2 regions of the Micromonospora luteifusca genome follow, and region 2 is predicted to be linked to the other one. Evidence: riboswitches for the same ligand, from Rfam matches in the RefSeq annotation. Region 2 holds a riboswitch; the other holds the start of a gene.
What was found. Region 2 has a riboswitch for S-adenosylmethionine ahead of thrC (threonine synthase). Riboswitches for the same ligand answer to the same signal wherever they lie in the genome.

Region 1 (8,282 bases), 2.5 Mb from region 2:
CGTCGGTGATCCCCTACTGATCGAGGAGGTGTTGGCGGGCTTCGACGTACCCGCCATCTGGACGCGCAACGACGACGACCTGCTCTCCGGGCACATCGTCCGAGCCGTCGAGCAGGCGCTGACCGCTCTCGGCTCGACCGGCTCGGCGCAGCGCAGCCGGCTGTTGAGCACCCTTGCGCTGGAGCTGCGCGGCACCACCACCGATCGCGGTCGCCGTGCGGCGGACGAGGCCGAGACGATCGCCCGGACCGTCGGCGACCCCGGGCTGCTGGCCTTCGCGCTCAACGCCCGCTTCATGCACGCCTTTCAGCGGGTCGGTCTGGCCGGTGCGCGGGCCCGGATCGGCGCCGAACTGGTCGACCTGGCCGCCCGACACGAACTGGTGACCTTCGAGGTGCTCGGGCACCTCGTCCTGGTCCAGGCCAACTGCGCGCTGGCCGACCGGTCCGGCGCCGGCGCGCACGCCCGCGCCGCCGACCGCCTCGCCGAACGGTACGAGCTGCCGTTGGTCGGTGTCTTCACCCGGTGGTACGCCGCGCTGCGCCTGGCGCTGGACGGCGAGTCGGCCGCGGCGGCGGACGCGTACCGGACGGCCGCCGACCGACTGCCCGCTGACGGCATGCCGGGGCTGACCCGCGGGCTGCTCCCGCTCGCCCTGCTCGGCCTGCGACTGGCCGAGACCGCTGGCGGCGACCGGCGGGCCCCCGGGCTGGGCGATGCGGGCCGACCGATCCTCGGGCCGCCCAGCGGTGCCGACTGGGCCGGCCTGGACTGGGGTCCGCACGAGCCGTGGGTCCGGCCGTTGCTGCTGCTCGGCGCCGGCGACCGGGACGCGGCCGCAGCCGCCCTGCGGGCTGTTCCGGATGGGCCGCACGATCTGCTGCGGGAGGTGCGGCTCTGCGTCGTCGGCCGCGCGGCGCGCGCCCTCGGCGACCGGGTCACGATGGAACGGGTCTACGTCGAGTTGCTGCCGGCTGCCGAGGAACTGGCGGCCGGGAGCGGAGTGCTCACCGTCGGACCGGTGGCCGGGCACCTCGCCGACCTGGCCTTCGCGCTGGGGCGCGACGAAGACGCGGCCCGGCACCGTCGTACGGCCCGCGCGGTCACCGCCCGGGCCCGCGCGAGGGCGCGCTGAGTGTGCTGACACCGTTCGGCGCCTTCCTGCTCGCCGAGGCCTTCTGACGGAGGGGCCTCAGTGCGAGGACTCGATGCGGTTCAGGGGTCCGCGGACGAACGGTCAGTCTCCGCCACCATGGCGCGGACCTTGCGCAGGGTGGCGTCGGGCGCACGGATCGCGGCTCGCCAGCGGTCCAACGTCCGGGTGAGCACCCGGACCACGAACTGCAACTGGTTGACGTGCTCGCGGAGCGTGCCCAGCTCGGATCGTGCGCTGAGCGCCTCGCCCTCCAACTCGGTGACCCGAGTCTGCAACGGCTGCACCAGGGTGAGAGCGACATCGGTGAGGGTGTCGGCGGCGTCGGCCTTGAACTTGCCCCGCTGCACGATGACCGTTGCTATCGCGGCCAGGCCGGTGCTTCCGCCGAGGATGCCGAGCACGCTGAGCGTCACCTGCACCCAGTGCGGTGCCGCGGGCGGCGGGGAGTTGATCACGTGACACCTGCCTCTAGTTGTACACAGCTCACCGCTTCATAAGCCCGGGCCAGGCGGCGCAGATCGACGGCTATCTGCCCGGCTCGCCAGAGCGATCCGACCGTCACCGCGGCGACGAACGACGTCGCGGCGATGGATTGTTGGCCCGACATGACCACCAGGGCTCCCGCGTACATGCCGGTGATCGTGCCGAGCACCAGCACCGACGCGAGTTCCAGCCCGAGCCCGGTGGAGAGTCGGCCGGGCCACAGGATGCCCAGCAGCCCGCCCAGGCCCACCGCGATCAGCCCCAGTTCCCAGGCGACCTGGATGGGCACCGGCATCGACGTCTGAACGGAGAGCGGCCGGACGTCGAGGGTCATCATCAGAACGCCGCAGACGGCTGCCGCGGCCAGGACAGCGACCTCGTGCGGCTGGTGCCGGGATCGAATACGCAGGTGTCCCACGGCGACTCCCTGATCGAGGACCGTCGTCCAGCAGCGGCCGGTGGGCCAGTGCCGCCTGGTGGGTCGCGACCAGGAGCTGCGGTCCGTACGGCGAAGCCCGAAGGTGCGTTGCGGGTGAACGGTCGTAAGGCGAGGAGGTGAAGCGACTCGCCGTCGTTGGCTGCCGATATCTGCCTGTGTATCACCGATGACCGGTTGTCGTCCACCTGGTGTAAGTCGCATTACCGCAGGTCAGAGCCCATTTTGGCCCGGCCTCTGCGCGCCGGGCCGAGGGGAGCGCGGCGACCGGGCCGCACTGTCATCTCGGTGACGGTGGGTGTCAGAAATTTTACCGAGGGTGACTGGTGGCGTCGGGTCGCCGATCGGTGAGGTGGTGAGGACGGTTTCGGGTCGAACCGGCCGGCGGGTGCGGTCAGATGGAACCACCGGCGCGTCCGCCGTCGGCCAACGATCGAGGGGGTACGCGTCGTGGAGGTGCTCGTCCTGATCGTGGTGCTGGGCGCCACCGTCCTGGTCGGTACCACTCTCGGCGGCCGGTACCGGGTCGCGCCGCCGGTCCTGCTCATCGCGTTCGGGGTGCTGCTCGGGTTCGCGCCGCCACTGTCCGAGGTGACCCTGGAACCGGACCTGGTGCTGCTGATCTTCCTGCCGGCGATCCTGTACCGGGAGAGCCTCACCATCAGCCTGCGTGAGATCCGGGCCAACCTGCCGGTGATCGGGCTGCTCGCCGTGGTGTTGGTGGTGCTCACCATGGTCACGGTGTCGTTCACCGCCCAGGCGTTCGGGGTGAACCCCGCCGCCGCCTGGGTGCTCGGCGCGGTCCTCGCGCCGACCGACGCCGCAGCGGTCACCGGGCTCGCCAAACGGTTGCCCCGCAAGCTGCTCACCACCCTGCACGCGGAAAGCCTGATCAACGACGGCACCGCCCTGGTGATCTTCGCGGTGGCGGTGGGTCTGCTCGCCGGGGGCGCGGAGCCGGGCGTGCTGGGGGTCAGCGAGGAGTTCGTCGGGGCCAGCGTCGGCGGCGTGCTCGCCGGTCTGCTGGTGGGGGCCGCCGTGGTGTTGATCCGTAAGCGGCTCGACGATCCGCTGCGCGAGGGCGCGCTGAGTGTGCTGACACCGTTCGGGGCCTTCCTGCTCGCCGACTCGGTGCACGCCAGCGGTGTGCTGGCGGTGGTGGTCGCCGGGCTCATGCTCGCCTACGCCGGACCACGGGTGATCCGCGCCCGGTCGCGGGTGCTGGCGTACGCGTTCTGGGACCTGACCACGTTCCTGATCAACGGTGGGCTGTTCGTGCTGCTCGGCACGCAGATACCCCGCGCGGTGCGGGGCATCACCAGCGCCTCGCCCCGACGGGCGCTGGTGATCGTGCTCGCGGTCACCGTGGTGGTCCTGGCCACGCGGCTGCTCTTCATCTATCTGACCACGCTGTCGGCGAGGTTGCGGCGCCGCCGGATGGTGATCGAGGGTCAGGGGCCGTCCGGCTGGCGGGTGGGGACCGTCGCCGGCTGGTCCGGTTTCCGGGGTGCGGTGTCGCTGGCCGCCGCGTTGGCCGTCCCGGCGACGACGGTCGCCGGTCAACCGGTGGTCGAACGCGACCTGATCATCTTCGTCACCGCGCTGGTCATCGTGCTGATCATGCTGCTGCAGGGCACCACCCTGCCGAAGGTGGTGCGCTGGGCGGGGTTGGTCGGCGACCCCGAACGCGTCGACGAGGCCCGCAACGCCCGGCGACGGGCCACCGAGGTGGGCCTGGCCGCCCTGCCCCAGGTCGCCGCCGAGGTCGGTGCCCGGGAGGAGGCGGTGCGCCGGCTTCAGGCCGAGTACCAACGACACCTGGAGGACGTCAACGAGAGCGGGGGGGACACCGCCGAGGAACGTCGTCTGGAACGCCGGCTGCGCCTCGGTGTCCTCGCGCACAAGCGGCGGGAGATCACCCGCCTGCGCGACAGCCGGGAGATCGACGACCTCGTGCTGCAGGAGCTCCAAACGTCGCTGGACAACGAGGAGATCCGGCTGCTGGGACGCGAACCCAACGACTGACGAGTTCAGAGCACCTGGGCGAGGAACCGGCGCAGCCGGGGGTGCTCGGCCCGTTCGAAGATCGCCGCGGGCGGCCCGGCCTCCAGCACGACACCCCGGTCCATGAAGGCGACGGTGTCGGCGACCTGCCGGGCGAAGCCCATCTCGTGGGTGACCACCACCATGGTCATGCCCGCGGCGGACAGGTCGGCCATCACCCCGAGCACGCCTTTGACCAACTCCGGGTCGAGTGCCGAGGTGGCCTCGTCGAAGAGCATCACCTCGGGCCGCAGCGCCAGCGCCCGGGCGATCGCCACGCGCTGCTGCTGACCGCCGGAGAGTTGCGCCGGCCGTGCGTCGGCCTTGGCTGCCAACCCCACCAGCTCCAGTTGAGCCCGGGCGACCGCCTCCGCCTCGTCCTCGCCGAGCTTGCGGAGCCGGCGCAGCGCGAGGGTGACGTTGCGCAGCACACTCATGTGCGGGAAGAGATTGAACTGTTGGAAGACCATGCCCACCCGCTGCCGCAGCGCGTCCGGGTCGTCGCCCAGCACGCTGCGCCCGTCCAGCAGGACGTCGCCGCGGTCCGGCTCGATGAGGCGATTGATGGTGCGCAGCAGTGTGGACTTGCCCGACCCGGACGGACCGATCACACAGGCCGTCGCCCCGCGCGGCACGGTGAGGTCGACACCGCGCAGCACCCGGTTCGGCCCGAAGGCGAGGTGCACGTCGCGTACGTCGAGGCTGACCGAGGTGGTCGTCGCGGTGGTCATCGCCGGTCTCCTTCCGTCGCGGCGGGCAGCGCCGGCGCGGTCTCGTCCTGGTCCTCGTCCTCGTCCTCGTCTGGCGCGGTGGTGGCCGGTCGGCCGTTGCGCAGCCGCCGGTCGATCCAGTTGACGACGTGCGTCAGCGGGACGGTCAGCACCAGGTAGCAGAGCCCGGCCAGCAGCAGCGCGGACTCGTTGCCGGTGGTGGCCGCGTAGTCCTGCCCGATCCGGAACAGCTCCCGCTGGCTGGCCACCAGGCCGAGGAAGTAGACCAGGCTGGAGTCCTTGATCAGGGCGATGAGCTGGTTCACCCACGCCGGCAGCACTCGCCGGATGCCCTGCGGAATGATCACCAGCCGCATCGCGTCGGCCCAGGAGAAGCCGAGAGCACGGGCGCCCTCCAACTGGGCGGCCTCCACCGACTGGATGCCGGAGCGGAAGATCTCCCCGATGTACGCGGCCGCGATGAGCGACAACGCCAGGATTCCCAACGGGTACGGGTCCGGCCCCCAGACCTGCATGCCCAGCGGGGCCAGCCCGACGCCGATCAGCAGGATCGTCGCCGCGGCCGGAAGCCCTCGGAACACGTCGGTGTAGACCCGCGCCGGCCAGCGCAGCCAGCGGCTGCGGGAGATGCCGGCGACGGCCAGCAACAGGCCCAGCACCGAGCCGAGCAGGGCGGCGGAGACCGCCAGGATCAGCGTGTTGGGCAACCCGACGGTCAGCATCTCGGGCAGCGCCTCGCGCATGGCGTCGATGTCGAAGAAGGTCTCCCACAGAGTGCTCAACGGATCCATCGGTCGCCTCTCCTACCGCCCTGCTCGCTCGTCACCGGGTACTCAGGAAGCGGTCGACGCGGACGCCGACGGCGTGGCTGCCGCGGACGGGGCCGTCACCGTGCCGCTGCCCGGCGTGAAGTCCGCCGGGATCGGCCGGCCGGGGTAGTACTGCGCCTGCAACCGGCTCCAGGTGCCGTCCGCGATGACCTCGTCGAGGCCCTTGTTCAGTGCCTCGCGCAGCTTGTCGCCGCCCTTGGCGACGGCGTACGCGGTCGGTGCCGGGCTGAGCTGCTTGGCCGCAACGCTGATCTTGCCGTTGCTCTCGGCGGCCGACTTCTCGCCGATCTCGGCCGGGGCGATCCACGCGTCGGCGGTGCCGGCCTTGAGCTGGTTGATCGCGCCGTTGTAGTCCGGCACCCGCACCGGGTCGAGCTGCTCGCCGGTGGCGTAGTCGTCCTGGACGGTGCCCTGCACCACCACGACCCGCTTGCCGGCGAGCTGGTCGAAGCCGGTGATCGGGGAGCCGGCCGGGACGTCCAGGCCGAAGTAGCCGAAGTCGTAGCCGTTGCCGAAGTCGACGGTCTTCTTACGTGCCTCGGTGATGGTGATCGAGGAGCTGCCAACGTCGAACTTGTGGTTGTTGACCTGGGAGAGAAGGGCGGAGAAGTCGGTGCCGACGAACTCGACCTTGAGGCCGAGCCTGCTGGCCACGGCGGTCAGCAGGTCGTTGTCGAAACCGGTGAACTTACCGTCCTTGAGGTAGACGTTCGGCGGGGCGTCGGTCAGCGTGCCGGCCCGCAGCACGCCCGGCTGCGCCAGGCCGTACGGGTTGGCGGTGGCGTCGGACGAGCTGTCGTTGCCGCAGGCGGTGAGCGTGGTCGCGGCCAGGATCGTGGCCGCGCCCAGGGCGGCGGCGCGGGTCAGGGTAGGAAGAAATCGCACGGGTGTCTCCGAAAAGGTCGCGTCTCGGCGTGCACAGGCGTGCGCCGCCGACGGTGCGCCCGATGGGCGTACCGCTGGGAAGGGCTCGGGAAGGTGAGTGCGCTAGTGCGTGATGCCGCGACGACAGGCGGCGCCGCACATTCGCATCATGTCCACGTGCCGTCGCCGGGTCAGTGCCGGCGAGGGCCAACCGGCGCGGACATCCGCGACGTCGGTCGATGGGGCGCTGCTGAGGATGATGCTCATGGTTCTCCCGGGTCTGTGCTGACCTGGGTGCCAGGCCACGCTTGCACCGGCGTCGTGCCGGTGCCTGGTCTTCACCCGGGGCACCCCACCGCGGAGGAGGGTTGCCGGCCAGCGAGCCGGGGCTTCGCGCTGGCACTCATGACCTGCGGCGAGGCTAGCAGCACGCCCGGGTGGATCGTCCAGTCGTTATGACCACGCTCACGGTGTGCGACGGGATGCCCCGCCCACAGGTCAGCCGGCGTGCACGTGCGGGCGGCGGCGTCGGTCGGGGTCCTGGCGGCGCAGGATCTCGCGGGTGACCGAGGCGGTCGCACCCTGCCCGAACGCCAGGTAGCGCAGGATGTTGCGACCCGGGCCGCCCTCGCTCCACTCGAAGTAGATGTGTGGGCGTCGCCGGCTCCGGTCGCGGATCTCCAGCAGCAGCGCGGCGAGCGCGTTGGGCACCGAGGAACTGGTCAGGCTGAGCACCGGGAAGGCGTCGTCCGCCACGCTGCCACGGACCAGCAGTTCGGTCTCGAAGTCCGACGGGTCGCTGACGTGGACCTCGACGAAGATGACGTCGCTGTCGTCGGGAAAGTCGTTGTCCGCCATGGTCTGTTCCAGCTTGGCGCGGTACTCGGCCACGTCCCGGCGGTCGGGATCATGGGCGATGAGCCGGATTCGCCGTCCGGCACGCTCGTCGATCATCCGGGTCGCGACGGGGTCCAGTTCGACGTGGTCGACCCGCAGCTCGAAGGCCCGGGACAGCCGGGAGAGCAGCGAGACCACGATGATCCCGCCGATGAAACAGGCCGCGATCTTGACACCGTCGGGGCGTTCCACCACGTTCGCCAGGGTGGTGTAGACGAAGATCACCGCGATGGCTCCGAACGAGAAGGTGCGGCCGCGCTGACGCCGTCGCACCGCCGCGAGCGTCACCGCGGTCGCCGCCGAAGTGATCAATACCAGGACACCCGTGGCGTACGCGCCGCCCTGCGCGTCCACGCTGGCCTCGAAGACGACCGTGATCAGAAACGCCACCGCGGTGAAGACCAGCACCAGCGGCCGGACGGCCCGCGCCCAGGTCGGTGCCATGCCGTAGCGGGGCAGGTAGCGAGGTACGAGGTTGAGCAGACCGGCCATCGCCGACGCCCCCGCGAACCACAGGATCCCGATGGTGGACAGGTCGTAGACGGTGCCGAACACCTCCCCGAGGTGCTCGTGCGCCAGGTAGGCCAGCGCCCGGCCGTTCGCCGGTCCGCCCGGCTGGAAATCCTCCGCAGGGATCAGCACGGTGGTCGTCACGCTGCTGGTGATCAGGAAGGCGCTCATGATCACCGCGGCGGTGGTGAGTAGCCGGCGCGCGCCGCGAATCCGGCCCAGCGGTCGAGCCTCGGAGTCCTGTGGGTCACCTCGGACGTTCGGCATGACCGCCACCCCGGTCTCGAAGCCGGACAGACCCAACGCCAGTTTCGGGAAGACCAGCAGCGACA
Region 2 (8,282 bases):
CAGAAGGGCGGCAGGTCCGGCAGATCGGCGTCGCTGACGGCCGCCCCGATCAGGTACGCCTCGTCGACCGAAGCCCGGTCGGCGCCGTCGAACGACGCGATCGTGATGCTCATGCCGCCGAGCGTGCACCCGGAAAAGCGATCGGGCCAGCGAATTATTCGCTGGCCCGATCGAACGTGGTCGGGAGGGACACTCGCACAACGCCTCCGGCGTTGGGTCGCAAGAACTTCAAAAGTCTTCGGCGAAATGCCCTCCCGCACGGAGCATCTTGCGCCGTCCGGTTCCTGCCGTCAAGTACAGAGCGGCGGGTTTTCCACACTCACAGCGAAATTCCAGTTACCGGGCGGCTCTTCCCCACGCGACCCCGACCCAGCACGTGATCCACTCCAGATCGCCGATGTGGCGGTGTCCAGGCGCTCGGATACCGCCACGTCGGCGAAACGGAGCCGATCAATATCGCGACGCCAGCGACCCGGACCGACGCCACAGGCGCGGGCGCGGGCGCGGGCGCGGGCGCGGGCGCGGGCGCGGGCGCGGGCGGGGTCAGCCGAGCAGGCCGGCGTCGCGGGCGGCACGCAGCGAGGGCTTGATGTGGTGGGAAGGCCCGACCTGGCCCGCCACCGCGTCGATGGTCTTCAGTCCTTCGCCGGTGTTGAACACGACGGTCTCCGCCGTCGGGTCGAGCCGACCGGACTCGACCAACTTGCGCAGCACCGCGACGGTCACCCCGCCAGCGGTCTCGGCGAAGACACCGGTGGTGCGGGCCAGATCGCGGATGCCGGCGCGGATCTCGTCGTCGTCGGCGTACTCCATCCACCCGCCGGTGCGGCGGACCGCCTCCAGGGCGTAGAGGCCGGCGGCCGGGTCGCCGATGTTGAGCGACTTGGCGATGCCGGTGGGCTTGACCGGGATGATCGTGTCGGTGTCGGCGTGCAGAGCGGTGGCGATCGGGTTGCAGCCGGCCGACTGGGCCCCGAAGACCTTCCAACCGCCGGCCGGGGCCTCGACCAGGCCGATCTCCACCAGCTCGGAGAAGGCCTTGTCAATCTTGGTGAGCAGCTCGCCGCTGGCCATCGGGATGACCACCTGCGCCGGGATCCGCCACCCGAGCTGCTCGGCCACCTCGTAGCCGAGGGTCTTGGAGCCCTCCGCGTAGTACGGCCGGACGTTCACGTTGACGAACGCGGTGTCCTCGAACTCGTCGGTCTCCACCAGCTCGCCGCAGAGCCGGTTGACATCGTCGTAGGAGCCGTCGATGGCGACCAGCTCACCGCCGTAGACGGCGGTGGTGATGACCTTGCCCTGTTCCAGGTCACTGGGGATGAAGACCACCGAGGGCACCCCGGCGCGGGCGGCGTGCGCGGCCACCGAGTTGGCGAGGTTGCCGGTCGACGCGCAGGCGAAGCGCGTGAAGCCGAGCGCCTTCGCGGCGGTGAGCGCCACCGAGACGACGCGATCCTTGAACGAGTGGGTGGGGTTGGCGCTGTCGTCCTTGACCCAGAGCGGCGCGGTGAAGCCCAGCTCGGCGCCGAGGTGCGGCGCCGCCACCAGCGGGGTCAGCCCCGGGTCGAGGGTGACCCGGCTGGCCGGGTCCTGACCGGCGGGGAGCAGTGCGGCGTACCGCCAGATGTTCTTCGGGCCGGCCTCGATCTGCTCACGGGTGACGGTGGCCAGGGCGGCGGTGTCGTAGTCGACCTCCAGCGGGCCGAAACACTCGTAGCAGGCATGCTGGGCGACGAGCGGGTAGCAGGCCGAGCAGGCGCGACAGACCAGGGCGCGGGCGGGGCTGGCGGAGGTGCCGATGCCGGATTGGGCGAGCGTCGACGTCATGTCGAGAGTCCTCTCATCTTTCCCCGCATCGCACGGTGCGGCGGGGACGGAATTGGCACCTGCCCCGCGGGGCGCTCAGCGGTGAGCGCGCGGGGTGGTTGCCGGGGCGTCGTCGGGCCGTATCCCTCAGCCCCTCTGGATGAGGTATGCAGTTGTGACGTCGAGTCTAGGCAAAGCCGGGCGCAGCCTCCAGCGCCCATCCCAGTGGGTGGGTCAGCGGGCGTTCACCGCCACCGGGTCGACCACCGCGATCTGGTCCGTGACCGCGGTCGACTGCGGCAGGGACGAGGGCCGGACCCGCGCCCTGGTGGCGAGGTTCGCGGCGATCAGCGCGGCGATCGTGATGGCGGCACCGACCAGCTCGACGGGTTCCGGGCGGTAGCCGCGGGCGATCTGAACCGCGAAGGTGGTCACCGGGACCAGGTTCATGAACAGCGCGGCGTTGGCGGCACCGAGCCGCTGCACGCCGGTGTTCCAGGCCAGGACCGCGATCACGGCAGCCACAATCACGGCGTACGCCAATTGCGGGGCGACCGCCGCGAGGTCGGCGGCGGCCGGCGCGTGCTGCCAACCGACGGCGTCGGCGCCGATGCTCGCGGCCAGCATGGCGGCTGTGCCGGCGAGCGCGGTCAGTGTGGTGAAGCGCAGCGGCGACCAGTCGCCGAACCGGCTGGCACCATGCGTGTAGATGCCCCAGCCGAGCACCGCGCCGATCATCATCAGGCCGCCGAGACCGAACTGGCCGAGCCCCGCCAGGCTCCCGCGGGTGATCACCAGGCCGACGCCGAGGAGCGCCACCAGGGAGAGGGCCAGCAAGAGCGGCTTCGGCCGTACGCCGTCACGGGCCCACCGGACCAGCTGAGTGATCACGGGGGTGGTGGCCACGAAGAGGGAGATCTGCTGGGGGGCGGCGTGTTCGAGCGCCAGGTTGGTGAGCAGGTTGAAGCCGGCAAAGCCGACTACGCCGAGCACCACGATCTCGACGGCCCGGCCGCCGGGCCGCAGCGCGCCGGAGCCCTCGCGGAGCAGCAGAATGGCGACGAGAATGACGGCGGCGAGCAGGTAGCGGGCGGTGGTCAGGTTGAGCGGGTCGATCCGGGTCAGCGCACTGGCCAGGACCGGGAACATCACGCCCCAACCGAGCACGGCGAGCAGCGGATAGGCGGCGGCGCGGGATCGCATCGTCAGCTCCAATGTTCGAGTATCGTCGAACCAACGACACCGACCCTAGGGTGTCGTTCGACGATTGTCGAACAACGGTTACACTGGTCACATGGAGCCGCACGAACCTGACCTGACCGACATACCGGTCACCACCGTGCTGGCCGCACTCGCCGACGACGTGCGGCTACAGATCGTCCGGGCACTCGCCGAGGGCGGCGAATCCGCCTGCGGCAGCTTCGACTTCGGCGTCTCCAAAGCGACCCGCAGCCACCACCTCAAAGTGCTGCGCGAGGCGGGCCTGACCCGCACCCGGGCCGCCGGCACCAGCCGCCTGGTCCGCCTCCGCCGCGACGAACTGGACCGCCTCTACCCGGGCCTCCTGCACGCGGTTCTCGGCGCGCGCACGCCAGCCTGACGCTCCGCCGCCGGAATGACCCCAGACCGGGGCACGTCGCCGGAACCGCCTCGTCGAGGCTCCGGCGACGCGCGGTACGCGTGCGGTCAGACGACCATCGAGTTCGGCTCAGCCACCGACACGGGCGGAGTTTCGGCGCGACGCCGGGCGAGCAGAGTGTCGAGCGACCAGGAGCCCGCACCCAGAGCCGCGATCAGCAGGAACGACCAGCAGAAGAGCGCCGACAGCTCACCGCCGTTGTGCAGCGGCAGCAGACCCTCCGGCTGATGCACGACGAAGTAGGCGTACGCCATCGAGCCGGACGCGAGGAGTGCGGCCGGCCGAGTGAAGAGCCCGGCCAGCACCAACGCGCCGCAAAGCAGTTGGATCAGCGCGGCCCACCAGCCCGGCCAGGTGCCGAACGGTATCGCCGCGCCGGTCATCGGGTTGCCGCCGAACAACCCGAAGATCGAGGACAGGCCGTGCAGTGTGAACAGCAGGCCGGTCACGATGCGGAACAGGGACAGGATCGGCCCGCCGAGCCGAGAGACGTTCATGGAACTCCCATCGAAGAGGATAAATGGATCCCATCAATGTTGAGGCATGAAGACATCGAGGGTTACAAGTTCCTTGTCAGTGGGAAGATCCCTCGTGAAAACGATGCTGGGCTCCGCACGACGACGAGCAGCCGCGGAGCAAGTGCCCGACGCGGCAGCCCTGAGCCGGCCCGTTGGCAACCGGCGCGACCCCTCCAGCCCGAAACCGGCCCGCAGACAACCCCGGCGCAACCCCACCGCCGACACTCCAGCCCAGAGCCGGCCCGCTGGCGACTGCGGCCCGCCCGTCGTCGACGACACGCCGACTCTGAGCGGGCCCTGGAGAGTCGACCAGTCGACCGCGAGCGAGCGGACAACCAGTTCCCGCCCACCCGGGCCTCGCGGGCGTGACGCCCCGCCTGCCCGGCGGCTCGCGGTGCACCCCTCCGCACCGGTCACCCGCCAGCCCGCTCTCCCGGCCGACATTTGGGACTCGGCGGACAGATCTGGGCCGCCGCGCGCATGATCCACTCCATATCGCCGACATTGGGGTATCCAGGTCGCGGGATACAGCAATGTCGGCGAAATGGAGTGGATCATCAGCACGCGAAGCCGGAACAGGCTGGTGATATCGCAATCGGTTCAGCGCGAAGGACCACCAGGCGACCCCGCCACGCCTGCGCGACCGGAGCGGCCGGGACGGTCAGCGCGGACCGAGCGGACCGAGCCGACCGGAGCGGCCGGGCCGGTCAGCGCGGACCGAGCGGACCGAGCGGACCAAGCAGGATGGGCGGGGACGAGCGGACCGAGCGGACCGAGCGGACCAAGCGGGATGGGCGGGGACGAGCGGACCGAGCGGACCGAGCGGACCAAGCGGGATGGGCGGGGACGAGCGGACCGAGCGGACCGAGCGGACCGAGCGGGATGGGCGGGGACGAGCGGACCGAGCGGACCGAGCGGACCGAGCGGGATGGGCGGGGACGAGCGGTGCGCGCGGCCGGAGGCCGGCAGTGGTGGGACGCTGACGTAGGCAATGATCGACGAATGATTTCCCGCAACACCGCAGCATGGCGACGGATCAGCGCAATGGGCGCCACGGCTCTCGTCCTCGGCGCCTGCTCTTCTGACCATCGGGGTCAGGACGGGGACGGCCCGCGCCCGACGCCGACCGCGCCGACTGTCAGCCCGTCGGCGAACGTCGACCCGTGTCCGGCGTCTGGCGTCCGGATCCGGTCGACCGGCGGGGACGCCGCGATGGGCCTGCGCGCCCTGGGCATTGAGCTCATCAACTGTGGTGACCAGCCCTACGAGCTCAACGGGTACCCGGTGCTGCACGTGTTCGACGAGGAACGCGAGCCGATCATGCTGCGCGTGGTCAACGGCGCCAAGGAGATCACCTCGGGTTTCGACCAACCGCCACGAAAGGTCACCCTCGCCCCCGATGAGCGGGCCACCGCCGTGGTGCTCTGGCGCAACCTGGTCACCGATTCGACAGTGGTGGCCACCAACGGCGAGTACCTGACGGTGGCACCCGCCGCGGGGCAGCCGGCCGAGGACGTCGACCCGGACGGGCCAGTTGACCTGGGCAACACCGGCCGGATCGGCGTCAGCGCCTGGAAGAAGGCCGACCCGTCCACGCCCGCGCCGACGCGGCCGGCCCCGCCACCGGCTCCGAGCGCGGTGCCATCTTCGGTGAGCCCGCCGGACAGCCGGCTGTGAGTCGATCCGCTACGACGTGATGTCCTTGCGGGTGAAGCGCCAGAACGCCAACCCCCAGAACAGCGTCGCGTAGCTGATCGCCGAGATGCAGCCGCGTACCACGTCGTCGGTCTGCACCGGGGTCGAGAGCAACCCCAGCCAGGCGGTGCTGAAGTGGGTGGGTAGGAAGTCGCGCAGCGCGCCCAGGGCGGTGATCTGGTCCAGGATGCTGGACAGGATCCAGAGCAGCACGGCGCCGCCGACCGCGCCGAGCGCGGCGTCCGTGGTCACCGACAGCAGGAACGCCAGCCCGGCCACCACCAGCAGTACGACCGCCAGGTAGCCGAGCACGGCCAGCAACCGGAACAGCCCTTCGGTGGGTTCCAGCTCGGCGGCGACCGTGCTGCGCAGCGGTGACCAGCCGTAACGCAGGGTGCCGGCCAGCAGCGCGGTGCCAGCCAACAGCACAAGAGCCAGTCCCGAGTACGCGAGCGCGACCACCAGCTTCACCGTCAGCAACCGGGCCCGGGGTACCGGGATCGCCAGCAGGTAGCGCAGGCTTCCCCAGCTCGCCTCACTGGCCACCGTGTCGCCGCAGAACAGCGCGACGACCACCACCAGCAGGAACGACGCCGACACGAAGATCGAGAACAGGGTGAAGTTGAGCCCGCCCGAGGTGGCCAACTCGACCAGGCTGGCGAACTCGTTGCGGCCGTTGTCGTCGTCGCCGCCCGAGTCGAACTGGAACGCGATCAGGATGATCAGCGGCAGCAGCACCATGAACCCGAGCGCCAACTGGGTTCGCCGTCGGGACGCCTGCCGGCGGAACTCCGCCGCGAACGGCATGGTGGCCGACGGCCGGTAGCCCCGGGCCGCACCGGCCGGGTCGGTGACGCCCAGCGGCGTTTCGACGGAAGAGCCTGCCATCACCGGTCACCGCTTCCCCGAGAGTTGTCGCCCACCAGGGCGAGGAACGCGTCCTCCAGGCGCCGCCGGGGCACCACCCGGTCCACGCCGATGCCGGCGCGCACCAGCTCGGCGACCACCTCGCTGCGGGCCGTGCCGTTGGTGTCGACCACCAACTGGCCGTCGCTCTCCGGCAACACGCGGACGCCGTGCAGGCGGTCCAGGACCGCCCGCGCCGCCACCGGGTCGCTGACGTCGAAGAGCACACTCGGCGACTCGCCCACGATCTCCTCCACCGGCCCGGACGCCACGATCCGGCCCTTGTTCACCACCACCGCATGCGTGCACGTCTGTTCCACCTCGGCCAACAGGTGGCTGGAGACCAGCACCGCCCGGCCGTCCGTGGCGTACCGCTGGAGGACCCGGCGCATCTCGGCGATCTGTGGCGGGTCGAGCCCGTCGGTCGGTTCGTCCAACACCAACAGCTCGGGGAGGCCGAGCATGGCCTGGGCGATGGCGAGGCGCTGACGCATCCCGTGGCTGTAGTTCTTGATTTTCCGGTGTACCGAGTCGCCCAGCCCGGCGATCTCCAGGGCCGCGTCGAAGTGCGCGTCCTCGGCCGGTCGTCCGGTGGCCTGCCAGTACGCCTTCAGGTTGTCCAGGCCGGACAGGTGCGGCAGGAAGCCGGGCCCCTCCACCAGCGCGCCGATTCGGGACAGCACCGGCGAGCCGGGCACCAGCCGGCGACCGAAGACGTAGATCTCCCCTGCGGTCGGCTGGGTCAGCCCCATCAGCACTCGCAGGGTGGTGGTCTTACCGGCACCGTTGGGCCCGAGCAGGCCCACCACCTGACCGGGGTGCACCTCGAAGTCCACGTTCGACACCGCCACGAAGCCGTCCGCGTACTCCTTGCGCAGTGAGCGCACGGCCAGCGGGGTGTCCGCGTACTCCGGATGCACCGACCGGTCCTGGCGACGGTGCCGGCGGCGAACCACGGCGACGACCACGACGAGCCCGACCGCGATGGCGGCGAGCAGGCCGGCGAGCACCCAGCGCCAGATCGTCGCGGCGGTGGGGATCGGCTCGCCGCTGACCGTGGGCAGCGTGACCGCGCCGTCCGCCGCCACCGTGTAGACGGTCGGTTCGGCGGGAGTGGTGTACGCCTGGTCGGAGGTGGCCACCACCAGGCGCAGCCGATGTCCGGCCTCCACCCGGCGGACGATCCCGGGCAGCGTCACCGTGACCGGGCGAGCGTCCTGCACCCGCTGTGGCAGGCCGGTGAGTCGGACCGGGGCGACCAGCCCGTTCGGCAGGGTGGCCGCGCCGTCCGGGTCGACGTCGTAGAGCTTGACGAAGAGCACCGCCTCGCCGGTCGGCGACGCGGCCCGCACGGTGACGGTGGGCGCACCGGCGATGTCCACCGCGTCGGTCAGCGGCGCCGACTCGAACCGGGCGTGCTGGCCGGGCACGTCGCCGGCCACGCCGTCCAGCAGGGAGGCGAGCCCACCGGCGAACGGGATCGAGGAGATGGCGGCCGGGTTGCCGTTCGGTGGGTTCGCGATCGACTGGGCCGGGCCGGCGACCGTGACGTCTCGGCGGGCGTTGCCGGTCAGGCCCGGGTAGTCGGCGCGGCGGAAGCCGGTGGCGACCAGACCTCGGTCGAGCGCGTCGAAGCCGGCGATGCGCGACCAGGTGAAATCGTCGCCGGGCGCGTCGCCCTCGCCCTTGACGTAGTGGTCGAGCCACTGGACGGT

Region 1: another riboswitch for S-adenosylmethionine. It lies ahead of JOD64_RS23865 (ABC transporter substrate-binding protein); the one in region 2 lies ahead of thrC (threonine synthase).

Annotation. Positions count from the first base shown of each region.
Region 1 is NZ_JAFBBP010000001.1:5,211,553-5,219,834, forward strand. Features, by position in the region: gene JOD64_RS23835 (ATP-binding protein) at 1-1,135, shown strand, start outside; gene JOD64_RS23840 (hypothetical protein) at 1,216-1,611, opposite strand; gene JOD64_RS23845 (hypothetical protein) at 1,608-2,057, opposite strand; gene JOD64_RS23850 (Na+/H+ antiporter) at 2,526-4,100, shown strand; gene JOD64_RS23855 (amino acid ABC transporter ATP-binding protein) at 4,106-4,849, opposite strand; gene JOD64_RS23860 (amino acid ABC transporter permease) at 4,846-5,640, opposite strand; gene JOD64_RS23865 (ABC transporter substrate-binding protein) at 5,683-6,564, opposite strand; SAM riboswitch class IV at 6,843-6,954, opposite strand; gene JOD64_RS23870 (APC family permease) at 7,042-8,282, opposite strand, start outside.
Region 2 is NZ_JAFBBP010000001.1:2,722,567-2,730,848, forward strand. Features, by position in the region: gene JOD64_RS12110 (GNAT family N-acetyltransferase) at 1-113, opposite strand, end outside; gene thrC (threonine synthase) at 544-1,830, opposite strand; SAM riboswitch class I at 1,841-1,976, opposite strand; gene JOD64_RS12120 (DMT family transporter) at 2,044-3,012, opposite strand; gene JOD64_RS12125 (ArsR/SmtB family transcription factor) at 3,104-3,409, shown strand; gene JOD64_RS12130 (DoxX family protein) at 3,496-3,945, opposite strand; gene JOD64_RS12135 (DUF4232 domain-containing protein) at 4,969-5,643, shown strand; gene JOD64_RS12140 (ABC transporter permease) at 5,653-6,549, opposite strand; gene JOD64_RS12145 (alpha/beta fold hydrolase) at 6,549-8,282, opposite strand, start outside.